2 regions of the Pseudomonas sp. CFBP 8772 genome follow, and region 2 is predicted to be linked to the other one. Evidence: predicted binding sites of a transcription regulator. Region 2 holds the regulator's gene; the other holds the start of a gene.
The links. Region 2 encodes sigma-54, which starts transcription at its own class of promoters, with help from an activator protein. Its sites were predicted from a motif close to ANTGGCATNNANNTTGCTNT; they were not measured.
Positions count from the first base shown of each region.

Region 1: the regulator sigma-54 is predicted to act here: its motif matches at 6,234-6,253, upstream of IFT99_RS00380 (flagellar hook-length control protein FliK).

Region 1 covers NZ_JACYUI010000001.1:83,504-91,324, forward strand. The annotation lists gene fliG (flagellar motor switch protein FliG) at 1-217, shown strand, start outside; gene fliH (flagellar assembly protein FliH) at 233-1,048, shown strand; gene fliI (flagellar protein export ATPase FliI) at 1,038-2,396, shown strand; gene fliJ (flagellar export protein FliJ) at 2,403-2,852, shown strand; gene IFT99_RS00365 (STAS domain-containing protein) at 3,726-4,040, shown strand; gene IFT99_RS00370 (ATP-binding SpoIIE family protein phosphatase) at 4,040-5,749, shown strand; gene IFT99_RS00375 (Hpt domain-containing protein) at 5,779-6,171, shown strand; gene IFT99_RS00380 (flagellar hook-length control protein FliK) at 6,288-7,715, shown strand.
Region 2 covers NZ_JACYUI010000005.1:210,624-218,444, forward strand. The annotation lists gene IFT99_RS12925 (PA2169 family four-helix-bundle protein) at 85-558, shown strand; partial or broken gene IFT99_RS12930 (diguanylate cyclase) at 601-2,072, opposite strand; gene IFT99_RS12935 (HPr family phosphocarrier protein) at 2,176-2,448, opposite strand; gene rapZ (RNase adapter RapZ) at 2,465-3,322, opposite strand; gene ptsN (PTS IIA-like nitrogen regulatory protein PtsN) at 3,325-3,789, opposite strand; gene hpf (ribosome hibernation-promoting factor, HPF/YfiA family) at 3,802-4,110, opposite strand; gene IFT99_RS12955 (RNA polymerase factor sigma-54) at 4,187-5,680, opposite strand; gene lptB (LPS export ABC transporter ATP-binding protein) at 5,870-6,595, opposite strand; gene lptA (lipopolysaccharide transport periplasmic protein LptA) at 6,595-7,137, opposite strand; gene lptC (LPS export ABC transporter periplasmic protein LptC) at 7,124-7,696, opposite strand; gene kdsC (3-deoxy-manno-octulosonate-8-phosphatase KdsC) at 7,707-7,821, opposite strand, start outside.

The sequences.
Region 1 (7,821 bases), on a different contig from region 2:
GGCACTGAAGGGCTCGGACGACGCCATCAAAGAAAAGATTTTCAAGAACATGTCCAAACGTGCCGCCGAACTGCTGCGCGACGACCTGGAAGCCAAAGGCCCGGTTCGCGTCAGCGATGTGGAAGGCGCCCAGAAAGAAATTCTCACCATTGCCCGTCGTATGGCGGAGGCCGGGGAGATCGTTCTTGGCGGCAAAGGTGGCGAGGAAATGATTTAAGCGTAGGTGCCGTTGATGTCCAGCTCCGATAAAGCACCACCCAGTGAGCTCATCCGCGCCCAGGATTTGCGCGGGATCGACGTCTGGGCCTTGCCCAGCTTCGACCCGCACGTGGAAGCACCCGAGCCGGAACCGGTTATCGAGGAAGCCGAGCTCGCCGAAAGCGAAGAAGTACCGCTGGAAGAAGTCCAGCCGATGACCCTGGAAGAGTTGGAGAGCATCCGTCAGGACGCCTACAACGAGGGGTTTGCCATCGGCGAAAAAGAGGGTTTTCACAGCACTCAGCTCAAGGTTCGTCAGGAAGCGGAAGTGGCGCTGGCGGCCAAGCTCGACAGCATGGAAGTCCTGATGGGGCATCTGTTCGAACCCATCGCCGATCAGGATGCGCAGATCGAGAAATCGATGGTGTCGCTGGTCGAGCATGTGGTCCGCCAGGTCATTCAGCGCGAGCTCAAAACCGACTCCAGCCAGATCGGCACGGTGCTGCGCGAAGCCTTGCGGCTGCTGCCGATGGGCGCGGCCAACGTGCGCATTCTGGTCAATCCGCAGGACTTCGCGTTGGTCAAGGCCATGCGCGAGCGTCACGAAGAAACCTGGCGCATTCTCGAGGATGAGACGCTGCAGCCGGGTGGTTGCCGGGTCGAGAGTGAGCACAGCCGCATCGACGCCACGGTCGAGGCGCGGATCAGTCAGGCCCTTGGCAAAATGTTCGACCAGCTCCACGAGCAGGCCCTGCACCCGGCGCCGCCCGATGTGACGATCGAACTGGAAGAGGCGCTCCAGAGCGCCGAGAAAACCACTTACCCACTGGGTGCTGTCGATGCGCCTTGAACGCACCAGTTTCGCCAAGCGCCTGAGCACGTACCCTGACGCGATCTCCCTGCCTACGCAGCCGATCGTCGAAGGACGGCTGCTGCGCATGGTCGGCCTGACCCTCGAAGCCGAGGGCCTGCGCGCCGCCATGGGCAGCCGTTGCATGGTGATCAACGACGGCAGTCATCATCCGGTCGAAGTTGAAGCCGAAGTCATGGGCTTTGCCGGCAGCAAGGTGTTCCTGATGCCGGTCGGCAGCGTCTCCGGCATTGCGCCCGGCGCCCGCGTCGTGCCGCTGCCGGACACCGGCCGTCTGCCGATGGGCATGACCATGCTCGGCCGCGTCCTCGACGGCGCCGGTCGTCCTCTCGACGGCAAGGGCGGGATGAAAGCCGAAGACTGGGTGCCGATGGACGGCCCGACCATTAACCCGCTCAAGCGCAACCCCATCAGCCAGCCGCTTGACGTGGGCATTCGCTGCATCAACGGTTTGTTGACGGTCGGGCGCGGCCAGCGTCTGGGCCTGTTCGCCGGCACCGGCGTGGGCAAGAGTGTGCTGCTGGGGATGATGACCCGCTTCACCGAGGCCGACATTATCGTCGTCGGGCTGATCGGCGAACGGGGCCGCGAGGTGAAGGAGTTCATCGAGCACAGCCTGGGCGAGGAGGGCCTCAAGCGTTCGGTCGTCGTGGCCTCTCCGGCGGATGATGCGCCGTTGATGCGTCTGCGCGCCGCGATGTATTGCACGCGCATCGCCGAGTATTTTCGCGACAAGGGCAAGAACGTCCTGTTGCTGATGGATTCGCTGACGCGTTTCGCCCAGGCCCAGCGGGAAATCGCCCTGGCCATCGGCGAGCCGCCTGCGACCAAAGGGTATCCACCGTCGGTGTTCGCCAAGCTGCCCAAGCTGGTGGAGCGCGCCGGTAACGCCGAGGCGGGCGGTGGCTCGATCACCGCGTTCTACACCGTCTTGTCCGAAGGCGACGACCAGCAGGACCCGATCGCTGACTCGGCCCGGGGCGTGCTCGACGGCCACATTGTGCTGTCGCGGCGGCTGGCCGAAGAAGGCCATTACCCGGCCATCGATATCGAAGCGTCGATCAGCCGGGTGATGCCGTCTGTGGTCGATCCGCAGCACATGGTGCAGGCGCAGTATTTCAAGCAGTTGTGGTCGCGCTATCAGCAGAGCCGCGATTTGATCAGTGTCGGCGCGTACGTGGCCGGCGGGGACCGCGAGACGGATCTGGCGATTTCGCTGCAGCCGCAGTTGGTGAAGTATTTGCGCCAGGGCTTGCAGGAGAACGAGAGCATGCAGAGCAGTGAGGAGCAGTTGGCGAAGATTTTCAATCCTCAGGCCGGCGGTTAATCGGCCATGGCTCTGAGTCGCGCAGGCCGTCTGGCGCCGGTGGTCGAGATGGCAGAAAAGGTCGAGAAGGCTGCCGTCCAGCGTCTGGGGCATTTCCAGGGGCAGGTGCGGCTGGCTGAAACCAAGTTGGGTGAGCTGGATAAATTTCGTTCTGATTATCAGCAGCAGTGGATCGACAAGGGCGCCCATGGGGTGTCGGGTCAGTGGCTGATGAATTATCAGCGCTTTCTCAATCAGTTGGAGACGGCGGTGGCGCAGCAGCGTCAGAGTCTGGCGTGGCATCAGAATAATTTGAACAAGGCGCGCGAAGAGTGGCAGAAGGCGTATGCGCGGGTGGAGGGGCTGCGTAAGTTGGTGCAGCGGTATATCGATGAGGCGCGCGCGCTGGAAGATAAACGCGAGCAGAAATTGCTGGATGAGTTGGTTCAGCGACTCCCTAGGACCGAGCAGTTTTAAGGGCTTGAGATCAAGATCAAGGGCATCTGCCTGGGGGCAGATTGTTTCGCCTTCGGCGAGTTACTTTTAAAAAGCACTAAAAGTAACCAAAAGTGCTTGCTCCTGGTTTGGCCCTCCTGCGTCGGGTTCCCTCGCTCCGGTCTTGCTCCGTGGGCCCGCGCCGAACGGACATCCATGTCCTGACGGCGCTCTCGCCGCATCCATGCGGCTCGGCCCACTGCGCAAAACCTGCGCTCGGCCTGCACCCATGTCGCGTTTTGTGGTGTTTGGACCTTTTGTGTGGGAAGAGCAAAAGCGAGGGCGACGGCAACTGCAACGGCGAGGACAACGACATAGCGGGACCGGCTTTAGCCGGGAAGGCGTCGGGAGGCACGCTGCAAAATTCATGGCGGCCAGACTGGCCTCTTCCCGGCTGAAGCCGGTCCCACTCACACCGCGTACACCCGTAGGACCGGCTTTAGCCGGGAAGCTTTTGATCTGCTTTTGATCTGATTTTGATTTTCGTACATAGAAAGCCCAAACACCGCCAATCGCGACTTGGGTGCAGGCTGAACGGAGGTCTCGTGGAGTGGGCCGAGCCGCATGGATGCGGCGAGAGCTGCCCCCCGCCATGGATGGCGGATGGCAGCGGGCCCACGGAGCGAGACCGGAGTGAAGGAACCCCGACGAAGGAGGGGCCCAACCGAGAGCAAGCACCTTTGGTTACTTGGGGTGCTTTTCCAAGTAACTCGCCGAAGGCGAAATGTCTGCCGTGAGGCAGACGCTCTTGATCTAGAGCCCCTGAAACCCAAGTAAAAGCTAACGATTTGCAACGCCTCACAAGGGCTGCTAAAACTCAAGCGTCTGGCGCTGTTTCATACAAGGAATTTGCCAATGTCAGTAACCTCCGAACGCTCCGCCGATGGCCAAGAACTGACCATCACCATCAAAGGACGCTTCGATTTTTCGACGCACCAGGAATTCCGGAGCGCCTACGAACCCAAAGAAAAACAGGCCAGCCGCTACAAGGTCGACCTGAAAGACACCCACTACCTTGACAGCTCCGCGCTGGGCATGCTCCTGCTGCTGCGTGACCACGCCGGCGGCGAACGAGCCGATATCCAACTGGTCAACTGCAACAACGACGTCAAGAAAATCCTCGACATCTCCAACTTCTCCAAACTCTTCAACATCGTCATAACCGCCTGATGATCTCGTCTGCCTCCGATCGCCTGACGGTCCTCATCGCCGATGACAACGTCAGCGACCGGATGCTCCTGTCCGCCATCGTCAGCCGCCAGGGCCATGATGTTCTGACCGCCAGTGACGGCGCCGAAGCCGTCGGGCTATTCGAGCGTCGGCGGCCGCAACTGGTGCTGATGGACGCGATGATGCCGGTCATGGACGGTTTCGAAGCGGCGCGCCAGATCAAGACGCTGGCGGGTGACGCGCTGGTGCCGATCATCTTCCTGACGTCGCTGACCGAAGGCGAAGACCTCGCCCGATGCCTCGACGCCGGCGGCGACGACTTCGTTGCCAAGCCCTACAACCAAGTGGTGCTGGCGGCGAAGATCAACGCCATGAACCGCCTGCGCGTGTTGCAGGAAACTGTGCTGCACCAGCGCGACCTGATCACCCGCCACCATAAATACCTGCTCAACGAGCAGCGCGTGGCCAAGGCCGTGTTTGATCAGATTGCCCACTCCGGGTGCCTGAGCTCGCGCAACATCCGCTACCTGCAATCGCCCTACGCGCTGTTCAACGGCGACCTGCTGCTGGCCGCGTGGTCGCCGTCCGGCAACATGCACCTGCTGCTGGGGGATTTCACCGGCCATGGCTTGCCCGCCGCGGTAGGCGCCATGCCCTTGGCCGAGGTGTTCTACGGCATGACCGCCAAAGGGTACGGTTTGCCCGAAACCCTGCGGGAGATGAACGCCAAGCTCAAACGCATCCTGCCGGTCGACATGTTCTGCTGCGCCGCGCTGCTGTGCCTGAACTTCAAGCAGCAACTGGTCGAGGTGTGGAACGGCGGCCTGCCGGATGGTTACCTGCTGCATGGCGATGGCCGGCCGCACACGCCGCTGATTTCGGCGAACGTGCCCCTCGGTGTGTTGAGCGCCGGCAGTTTCGACGACAACACCCAGGTGTATCCCTTCGGGCCGGGGGATCGGGTGTTTCTCCTGTCCGACGGCGTTGTCGACAGCACCGGTCAGGACGGCGAGCTGTTCGGCGCCCGGCGTCTGCAAAATGTGCTGGTGAGCAATCGCAACCCGGCGCTGCTGATCGAAGAAGTGCAGTGGGCCCTGGCGCGGTTTCGCGGCCAGGCGCGGGACGACGTGAGCATGGTCGAGGTGGCATTTACCGAGCCTGACTTGCTCGGCCCGCCCTCGGTCATTTATACCGACAGCGGCGATTCCAGTCCGCTGGATTGGTGCGCTTCGTTCGAGTACCGCGCGGCAACGCTCAAGCGCTTCAATCCCCTGCCTTATCTGCTGCAACTGCTGCAGGAAGTCCATGGCTTGCGCATGCAGAGCAGCGAGCTGTATATCGTGCTGTCGGAGCTGTACAGCAATGCGCTGGAACACGGCGTGCTCGGGCTCGACTCGGCGTTGAAGCGCGACGCCGCAGGTTTTGGGCTTTACTACCAGCAGCGCGCCGAACGCCTGGATTGTCTGGTGGAGGGTTTTATCCGCATCGATTTCCAGATCGTCCCGGACGGCGAGGGCGGTCGCCTGACAGTGCGGGTGCAGGACAGCGGTGCGGGTTTCGATTCCGATCGGGTGCTGGCGCTGCCGCCTGCGGTCACCCAATTGTCCGGGCGCGGCCTTGCGCTGGTCCGGCAACTCAGCGACCGCTGCCAGTGGTCCGATGAGGGGCGGACGGCCAGCGTGGAATTTGCGTGGGAGGGTCTGGCATAATCCGCGCGTCTTGATCAAGGAGTGAACAAGTGTCGAATAATCCTGTGGACTTCAACGTGCTCAGCACGCTGCGTGACGTGATGGAAGCGGAATACCCGGCGCTGCTGCAGGTGTTCATTTCCGATTCCGTCAATCGGGTCAACGACATGACCCTGCTGTTGCGTGACCCTTCCTTCACTGCCGCCTCCACCGCCTCGCTGCAACGCCTCGGCCTCATGGCCCACAGCTTCAAAGGCAGCACCGGCAACATGGGCGCTACGCACTTGTCCGAACTCTGCCTGCAACTGGAAGAACAGGGGCGCGGGTTGGTGGCCGCGGACGACGCCCGGATAAGGCTGCTGGTGTCCGAGATCAAGGAGGAATTCTGCGCCGTCAGGAAGATTTTCGAAGACGAACTGCAGCTCTGCCATGCCAGCCACTGAGCCGGGTATCCCCAACCCGGCTTTCAACCTCTGACCCACCTTTGATCCAGCCAGTCGGCGCACTTGGCCCGGCATTTGCTTTGTCTCTGTGTAATTGCGCTCTTGCGGAGATTCACATGGCCCTCGCCAACAACCCATTACTGACGGCTTTGACAGCGGCCAAAGTCCAGAAAGCCGGGAATACCTCGGCGGCAAAGGCGCCGGACCCCGTCAAGCACAACACTTCCAGCTTCTCTGACGTGTTCGCCAAGCAGGCGCCGGTCAAGTCCCACAGCGCGGACAACGCGACGGCAAAAGCGGCAAGCGCCAAGAGTTCGGCAGCGGACGACAAGCCCGCCGTCAGCCATACGTCTGCCGCCGATGACAAGACCGTTGCCGATAACGGCAATGGGTTGCCTGCCAAGCCGGTGAACGGCAAAGCGGACGATGAGCCCGGCGCGGGCAAGGGCCACGCCGACGATAAGGACGACGCCTCCGACACCGGCCAGGATCCGACGGTGGCGGATGCGCCTTCGGTCGATCCCGTGCTTGACCCGACACTGGCCGTGACGCCGGCGGTTCAAGAGCCTGTGGCCGTCGCGCCTGCCGTTGAGCCCGTAGTGGATCCGGCGCTTCTCGCCTCCGCGCTGCCCGTGATGCCGCCTCCTTCGGTGCAAGCCCCGACCGACGCGACCGACGCAGCCGGCGACGATTTCGATCCCTCTGCCGATCCGCTGGAAGGCTTGACCGCCGTGCAAGTCGCCCTGGAAAACAAGGCGCAGCAGACGGCGCAGAATAACGGCGTGCATGGCGACGGCAAAGGCGGGGGCAAGCAAGACCCGAACGCCGATCCTTCGCAGCTGCTGGCCAATAACCTGGCGGCGCTGGGTGACCAGCCCGTGGACAAGAGCACCACCGAAGGCGGCGGCGACAAAGCATTCAGCGGCCTGCTGGCTGACGGCCTGAAAGACGTGAAGGGCGCCACCAGCGATACGCGGATGGATAACTTTGCTGATCGACTGGCGGCCTTGTCCCAGGCCGCTCAGGTGAAGAACACCACGGCGTCGGCCCCGGCCACGCCACTGCTCAATCAGCCACTGGCGATGAATCAGGGGGGCTGGACCGAAGGCGTGGTCAACCGCGTGATGTACCTGTCGAGCCAGAACCTCAAGCAGGCGGACATTCAGCTGGAGCCCGCTGAATTGGGCCGTCTGGACATCCGCGTCAATATGGCGGCGGACCAGCAGACCCAGGTCACGTTCATGAGTGCCCATGTCGGCGTGCGCGAAGCGCTGGAAAGCCAGATGTCGCGCCTGCGTGATTCCTTCGTTCAGCAGGGCATGGGTCAGGTCAACGTCAACGTCTCCGACCAGTCCCAGGGCTGGCAGCAACAGGCTCAACAGCAGTCGGGCGGTGACGGGCAACGCAACGGCGGCAGTGACCGCAGCAGCGGTGTCGGCGGCAGCGACCTCATCGCCGACGGAGCTCCGGTGGATGCCGCTTCGGCCGCTGCCAACGCGCCGCTTACCGTCGTGGGTTCAAGCGCGGTTGACTACTACGCCTGAAAACGCCCTGCCAACGCTTGGGCGTTGTCAGTAGCGGCAAGTGGTTAGCGGCAAGCGGCAAGTAAAGGCAAGATCAAAGGCGGTAGTGCGTGGGAGACCCCGGTTT
Region 2 (7,821 bases):
TCTGGCACGCACAGTGCAATATTCCTTCTATCGAGTGTTTCGTTAACCAGACCTTTGATAAACCTGCCAAAAAGGAACCGCAAAATGTCGGATATCAACAAAGAAGCCATCTCTATCCTGAATGACTTGATCGAGACCAGCATTGACGGTGAGAAAGGTTTTCACACTGCTGCTGAAGACGCCAAGAACCCGGAAATCAAGGCCTACCTGCTCTCCCGTTCTTCTGGCTGCAAGACGTCGGTTGCCGAGCTTCAAGCTGAAGTACGTGCACTGGGCGGCGATCCAGAAGATTCCTCCAGCATCGCTGGCGGCGCACACCGCCTGTGGGTCAACCTGAAAAGCGCGTTGAGCGGCAAGAACGACGAAGCGGTCCTGAACGAAGTCGAAAGCGGTGAAGACCACGCGCTGAAGGCTTACAAAAAGGCTGCCCAGGAAGCTACCGAGAAGAACTTGCCAGTTAACGTCACTACCCTGATCCAGCGTCAGCTGCAGGGCGTGCAAGCGAACCACGACAAGGTTAAAGCCCTGCGTGACACCGTTCGTGCTGCCAACAAGTAATTCGCGGTAACGTCGAAAAACGCCAGCCAGTCTGGCGTTTTTTTATGCCTGCGATTCGGCAGAGGGCGCTACATAGGGTTCGAATTCCACGCGGTTCCTGCCTAGTTTCTTGGCCCGGTACAGGGCCCGGTCCGCGGCGTGAAACAGCGGCTCGGGCAGATCGTGGGTCGCCGGCAGGTGCGTGGCCACGCCGATGCTGACGGTGATGGGCACTGTGTCCTCGGCAAAAAGCGGAAGTGCTTCTATCGCCAGACGCAGCTTTTCCGCGATCACACAGGCACCTGCCTTGTCGGTTTCCGGGAGCACCACCATGAACTCCTCACCGCCATAGCGCGCGGCGAGGTCACCCGGCCTGCGGATGCTGGCGGTCAGGGTCTGGGCAACGCTGCGTAATGCGACGTCGCCACCATGATGCCCGTGTCGATCGTTGAAGGCCTTGAAGTGATCCACATCAATCATCAGGAGTGCCAAAGGCCTTTCCGAACGCATGCCCCGCGCCCATTCCTGCTTGAGCACCTGATCCAGCCTGCGCCGGTTTGCCAGGCCGGTCAGCCCATCTGTGGACGCCAGCCCGGCCAGTTCACGCTCGCGTTCTGGCGCAGGCGCAGTTGGCGGCCCAACAGCCAGGACAGCGAGAGGATCCCGAGGCACAGCAAACCGGTCGCGCTTGCCACCAGCAGCGCGTTGCGTTTCCACAGCGCGTAGACGTCGTCCCGGGATTGAGCGACCACGACGATCAATGGCAAGTCACCCACCCGTGAGAAGGTGTAAAGCCGCTGAGCACCGTCGAGTTCGGATATCGCCGCAAAGCTGCCGTTGACCTCCCTCAGAATGCGTTTGAAGTTGGGCCGCATGCTGAAGTTCTGGCCGATGAAGGTCCGGTTGTTGTCGTCGGGTTGCCGGGCGAGCATCACGCCATCCGCACTGAGCAGGTTGACGGTGCTGGTGGGACCGATGTCCAGCGTGCGAAACAGTTGATCGAAGTACGACAGGCGCATTGATGCACTGGCAATGCCGACGAACTGGCCGTTGTCGGAGGGGAGACGGCGACTGAAACTGATGCACAGGTCCTTGAAGCCCCAGCGCGACAGGAAGGGCCCGTCGACCACCAGCGCCAGCGAGCCGCTGTCCCGGTGTTTCTGAAAGCCTGGCCGGTCTGAGAAGTTGTCCAGCCGAGGCGTCAGCGAGGTGGAGTCGGCGACGATGCGCCCGGTGTCATCCAGCAGCACCACATCGCCCTTGAAGGGCGCCGCCGTGGCCCGGTCGAAGAGCACCAGCTGGCGCAATTCCGGAGAGATCGTCATGACATCGGGCCGTCGCCAGGCCGCGATCAGGCCCAATAGGGAGGTGTCATACAGCTCGGCATTGCGCTGCACGTCAGCGTCGATCAACTGCACCACATTGTTTGCCGAGCGCACAGCGGCTTCGTTGGCCGTCCCCAGCTCCCGAAACAACAACCAGGTCACGATGGCGAGTATGGCGGCCACCGCCACGGCGCTGCCCAGCATCAGCATCTTCTCGGAACCGGATCTGATCCCTCGTGAGAATGGAGGCTTGGCTGTCAGTGGCATCGATCATCTCTGACGGGGAAATGGAGGCGTCGTGCGGCGGTAGGGCTTATTCGCCTTCGTCAAACTTGTTGTTGATCAGTTCCACCAGCCCCGCCAGCGCCGCATCGGCTTCTTCACCTTCGGTGGCCAGATGGATCAGGGTGCCCTTACCGGCAGCCAGCATCATGACGGCCATGATGCTTTTGCCATCGACCATGGTTTCCGGGGTGCGGCCGACCCTGATCTGACACGGGTACTTGCCGGCAACACCCACGAACTTGGCGGCGGCCCGGGCGTGCAGACCCAGCTTGTTGATGATGGTGATTTCTAGAGCGGGCATCGCGATGGAGGTCCTTTCAGCTTAGGTCGCGGTGGCGGACCTGAACATTCTTGAGCGATTGCTGCAGGACCTGACCCAGACGTTCGGTCAGGTAGACGGAGCGGTGGTGTCCGCCGGTGCAGCCAATGGCAATAGTGACGTAGGCGCGATTGCTGGCGGCAAAGCGCGGCAACCACTTATTGAGATACGAGAAGATGTCCTGGAACATTTCTTCGACGTCGGGTTGTGCTGCGAGGTACTCGGCAACCGGCTTGTCGAGGCCCGACTGCTCGCGCAGTTCGGGTTTCCAGTACGGGTTGGGCAGGCAGCGCACGTCGAACACCAGGTCGGCGTCCACGGGCATGCCACGCTTGAAGCCGAAGGATTCGATGAGGAAGGCAGTGCCCGGTTCGGGTTTGTTCAGCAGGCGCAATTTGAGAATGTCGCGCAGCTGATAGAGATTCAGGTGCGTAGTGTCGACCGTCAGATCAGCCAGATCGATGATCGGGCCGAGCAGGGTCTTCTCGTCACGAATGGCTTCGGCCAGCGAGCGCGTTGCCGTGCTCAACGGATGACGGCGACGGGTCTCGGAAAAACGCTTGAGCAGGGTAGGTTCATCTGCATCGAGGAACAGCACGTCGCACTGGATGTGGCGGGCGCGTACCTCGGCGAGCATGCGTGGGAATCGGGTCAGGTGACTGGGCAGGTTGCGCGCGTCAATCGAGACCGCCAGTAAAGGCTCGGCCAATTCGGTGTTGATCAGTGCGCGCTCGGCCAGCTCCGGGAGCAGGCCGGCGGGCAAATTGTCGACGCAGTAGAAACCGCTGTCTTCAAGGACGTCGAGGGCCGTGCTCTTGCCGGAGCCGGAGCGGCCGCTGACGATGATCATGCGCATGATCAGTGACCGTTCTGGACGTCGAGCACGACGCTGTAAAGCTCTTCGTCGGTTTTGGCGGCGCGCAGGCGCTTACGCACATCGTCACGGTCGAGCATGCTGGCGATCTGGCGCAGCAGTTCCAGGTGAGCATCGGTGGCCGCTTCCGGGACCAGCAGCACAAACAGCAGGTCAACCGGCGCGCCGTCGATGGCGTCGAAATCGATGGGTTTCTCGAGATGCAGCACAGCGCTGACAGGCGTTGTACAGCCCTTCAGGCGGCAGTGGGGAATGGCGATGCCATTACCGAAACCGGTGGAGCCGAGTTTTTCACGGGCAATAAGGCTTTCAAACACCACCTGTTCATCAAGATCGGGCACTTGCTTGCCGATCATGCTGGCGATGTTTTGGAGTACGGCTTTTTTGCTGCCGCCTGGCACGTTCACGAGTGAACGGCCAGGGGTCAGAATATTTTCAAGTCGGATCATGAGTGGGGAGTGTCAGCGAGCAGTCGCGCCTTGCAGCAGACTTTGCTGTTTTTCCTTATGTTTTTTGAGTTGGCGGTCAAGCTTGTCGGCAAGCAGGTCAATGGCTGCGTACATGTCGTCGTGTTCGGCGTTGGCAACCACTTCAGCGCCAGGAACGTGCAAGGTGGCTTCGATCTTCTGCTTGAGCTTCTCGACCTCCATCGTGACCTGCACATTCGTGATCTTGTCAAAGTGGCGTTCCAGTCGGGCGAGCTTCTCGCCGATGTAGGTACGCAGAGGTTCGGTCACTTCCAGCTGGTGTCCACTGATGTTGACTTGCATACAGCTTCTCCTTCGTTGCCAGTGCATTAAGAGGCAGGCGTAATGCCTGCCACTGGAACACTTTGACGTGTGACCTTTACATCAGTCGCTTGCGTTCGCTGGACGGCGAGATCCCAAGGGATTCACGGTACTTGGCGACTGTGCGACGGGCCACTTGAATGCCTTGTGCTTCCAGTAAACCAGCGATCTTGCTGTCACTCAACGGCTTTTTCTGATTTTCCGCAGCGACCAGTTTTTTGATGATCGCGCGAATCGCCGTGGACGAGCATTCGCCGCCTTCCGAGGTGCTGACGTGGCTGGAAAAGAAATATTTGAGTTCGTAGATCCCGCGTGGGGTGTGCATGAATTTCTGCGTGGTGACCCGGGAAATCGTCGATTCGTGCATGCCGACGGCCTCAGCGATGTCATGCAGAACCAGCGGCTTCATGGCCTCGTCGCCGTACTCGAGGAAGCCGCGCTGGTGTTCAACGATTTGCGTCGCCACCTTCATCAGCGTCTCGTTACGGCTTTGCAGGCTCTTGATGAACCAGCGCGCTTCCTGCAGCTGATTGCGCATGAACGTATTGTCGGCGCTGGTATCGGCACGACGCACGAACCCCGCGTACTGCGGATTGACCCGCAGGCGCGGCACGGATTCCTGGTTCAGCTCCACCAGCCAGCGCTCGTTGTCCTTGCGCACGATGACGTCAGGCACAACGTATTCGGCTTCACTGGACTCGATCTGCGAGCCGGGGCGCGGGTTGAGGCTCTGGACCAGTTCAATGACCTGCCGCAGGTCGTCTTCCTTGAGCTTCATGCGGCGCATCAGCTGCGCGTAGTCGCGGCTGCCCAACAGATCGATGTAGTCGCTGACCAGCTTCTGCGCTTCCGCCAGCCACCTGGTTTTGGCCGGCAACTGACGGAGCTGCAGCAGCAGGCATTCGCTCAGGTTGCGAGCGCCGATGCCCGCAGGCTCGAACTGCTGGATGCGGTGCAGAACGGCTTCGATTTCGTCCAGCTCGATATCGAGCTCAGGATCGAAAGCGTCGAGCAATTCTTCCAGTGTTTCGTCGAGGTAGCCCTGGTTGTTGATGCAGTCGATCAGCGTCACGGCGATCAGGCGATCGGTGTCCGACATCGGCGCGAGGTTGAGCTGCCAGAGCAGGTGGCTTTGCAGGCTTTCGCCAACGGAGGTGCGGGTGGTGAAATCCCACTCGTCATCGTCATTGCTGGGCAGGCTGCTGGCGCTGGTCTGATAGACGTCTTCCCACGCGGTGTCGACAGGCAACTCGTTGGGGATGCGCTCGTTCCAGTCGCCCTCATCCAGATTGTCGACGGTAGGCGCCGATTCCTGGTAGGTGGGTTCCTGAACATCAGCGTTGGGCTTTTGCTCTACGTTATCCGCCAAGGGGTCGGCGTTGTCGAAATCGTCGCCTTCCTCCTGCCGTTCCAGCATCGGGTTCGACTCCAGCGCCTCCTGAATCTCCTGTTGGAGATCCAGCGTCGACAACTGAAGCAAGCGGATTGCCTGTTGCAGCTGAGGCGTCATCGTCAGCTGCTGGCCCATTCTCAAGACTAGCGAAGGTTTCATGGCAGGGCTTAACACCTTATTCGCCGGCGCACTGCGCGCCATTTACTACCAGGGCGCCGAGGGCGCCAACTTAAGCAAATTATATGCCTGAAGCTGGAGGGTTTGCCTAGAGTGTGATGACAATTAAAAAACGAGGTCGGCGATAGGGCGCGTTGCGGCGTACCGCACAACCTCGTGTCATCACTGCGGTTACAGGCGGAACTCGTGACCCAGATACACTTCCTTGACCAATTGGTTGGCCAGGATGGATTCGGCGTCGCCTTCGGCAATTAGCTGCCCATCGTTGACGATGTAGGCGGTTTCGCAGATATCCAGCGTTTCACGCACGTTGTGGTCGGTGATCAGCACGCCGATCCCTTTGGCCTTGAGGTGGTGAATGATCTGCTTGATGTCGCCTACGGAAATAGGGTCAACACCGGCAAAAGGTTCGTCGAGCAGAATGAATTTCGGCGAAGTGGCGAGGGCGCGTGCGATTTCCACGCGGCGACGTTCACCGCCCGACAGGCTCATGCCCAGGTTGTCGCGAATGTGGGTGATGTGGAATTCCTGAAGCAGGCTTTCCAGCTCCTTGCGACGGGCAGTGCGATCGAGCTCCTTGCGGGTCTCCAGAATCGCCATGATGTTGTCCGAGACGGAGAGCTTGCGGAAGATCGACGCTTCCTGTGGCAGGTAGCCAATACCGGCGCGTGCGCGGCCGTGCATCGGCTGGTGGCTGACGTCCTGGTCGTCGATCAGGACGCGACCCTGATCCGCCTGAACCAGGCCGACGATCATGTAGAAGCAGGTGGTCTTGCCGGCGCCGTTGGGGCCGAGCAGGCCGACGATCTGGCCGCTCTCGATGGACAGGCTGACGTCACGTACGACCTGGCGGCTTTTATAGGCCTTAGCCAGATGTTGGGCTTTCAGCGTTGCCATTACTGGGCCTTCTGCTGGTCGGTTTTCTTTTTCGGCTGGATGACCATGTCGATACGAGGGCGTGGGGCGGTGACCTTGGTGCCATTGGCACGACCGGCGTTCACGACCTGCTTGACGGTGTCATAGACGATTTTCTCGCCTTCGGACGTGTTGCCGTCGTTGACTACTTTGGCCTTGTCGATCAGCACGATGCGGTTCTGAGCCGCGAAGTACTGGATGGTGACGCCCCAAGCCTGAACGATCGGTTTGTCCACCGATGGCTTCTGCTCGTAATAGGCCAGGTTGCCCACGGACGTGAACACGTCCACGTCGCCTTGCGGTGTCCGGGTGATGGTCACGGTGTTGCCGGTGATCTTCATCGTGCCCTGGGTGATGATGACATTGCCCTTGTAAGTGGCGATGCCTTGCTTGTCGTCCAGTTGCGCGTCATCCGACTGGATGTGGATGGGTTGATCGCGATCCGTCGGCAGAGACCAGGCGCTCGCGCTTCCCAGTGCTGCGCCCAGGCCGAGCAAAAAAGGAAGGGTTTTAACGAGCCTCATACTGTCCTCTTACGTTGGATAGCAGGTTCATCCTGCTTTCTTTCAGATACGCTTTCATACCCTTGCCGGTCGTTACACCGCCAAGGCCGTCGATTCTAACGGGTTGGGCAGTCTCCGCATATTGCTTCTGCGGGAATACAGTCATGCGGCTGCTGGTGATGATGGTGGTGCGGTTCTTTTCATCGGTGCGGTTGATGCGCACCGAGTCGATCAGCTCGACGTGATCACCCCCCGGCGACACTTCGGCGCGAACGCTCTGTACGTGCCACGGGAAGGTCGAACCTCGATACATCTGCAGCACCGGCGTGGTCATCAGGGTGACGTCGGTGGCTTTCAAGTGCTCGACCTTGTCGGCGGTCATGTCGTACTGCATGGTTCCGTCGGGCAGGTACTGAATGCTGTGGGCGTTGGTCGCGTAGTAATCGACAGCGCTTTCATCCACGGCAGCCTTGGGTTGATCGAGGAAGCTTTCCGGACTGATGTTCCAGTAGCCGACCGCTGCCAGCAGCAATGCCAGCACACCGAACAGCAGAAACGAACGAAACTTTTTGCTCAGCATAAATGCACTTCTATAGGTAGGCGGCATGAGCCGCTTCGAGGTTGCCCTGAGCCTTCAAGATCAACTCGCAGAATTCGCGGGCAGCGCCTTCGCCGCCACGTGCCTGGGTAATGCCATCGGCATGC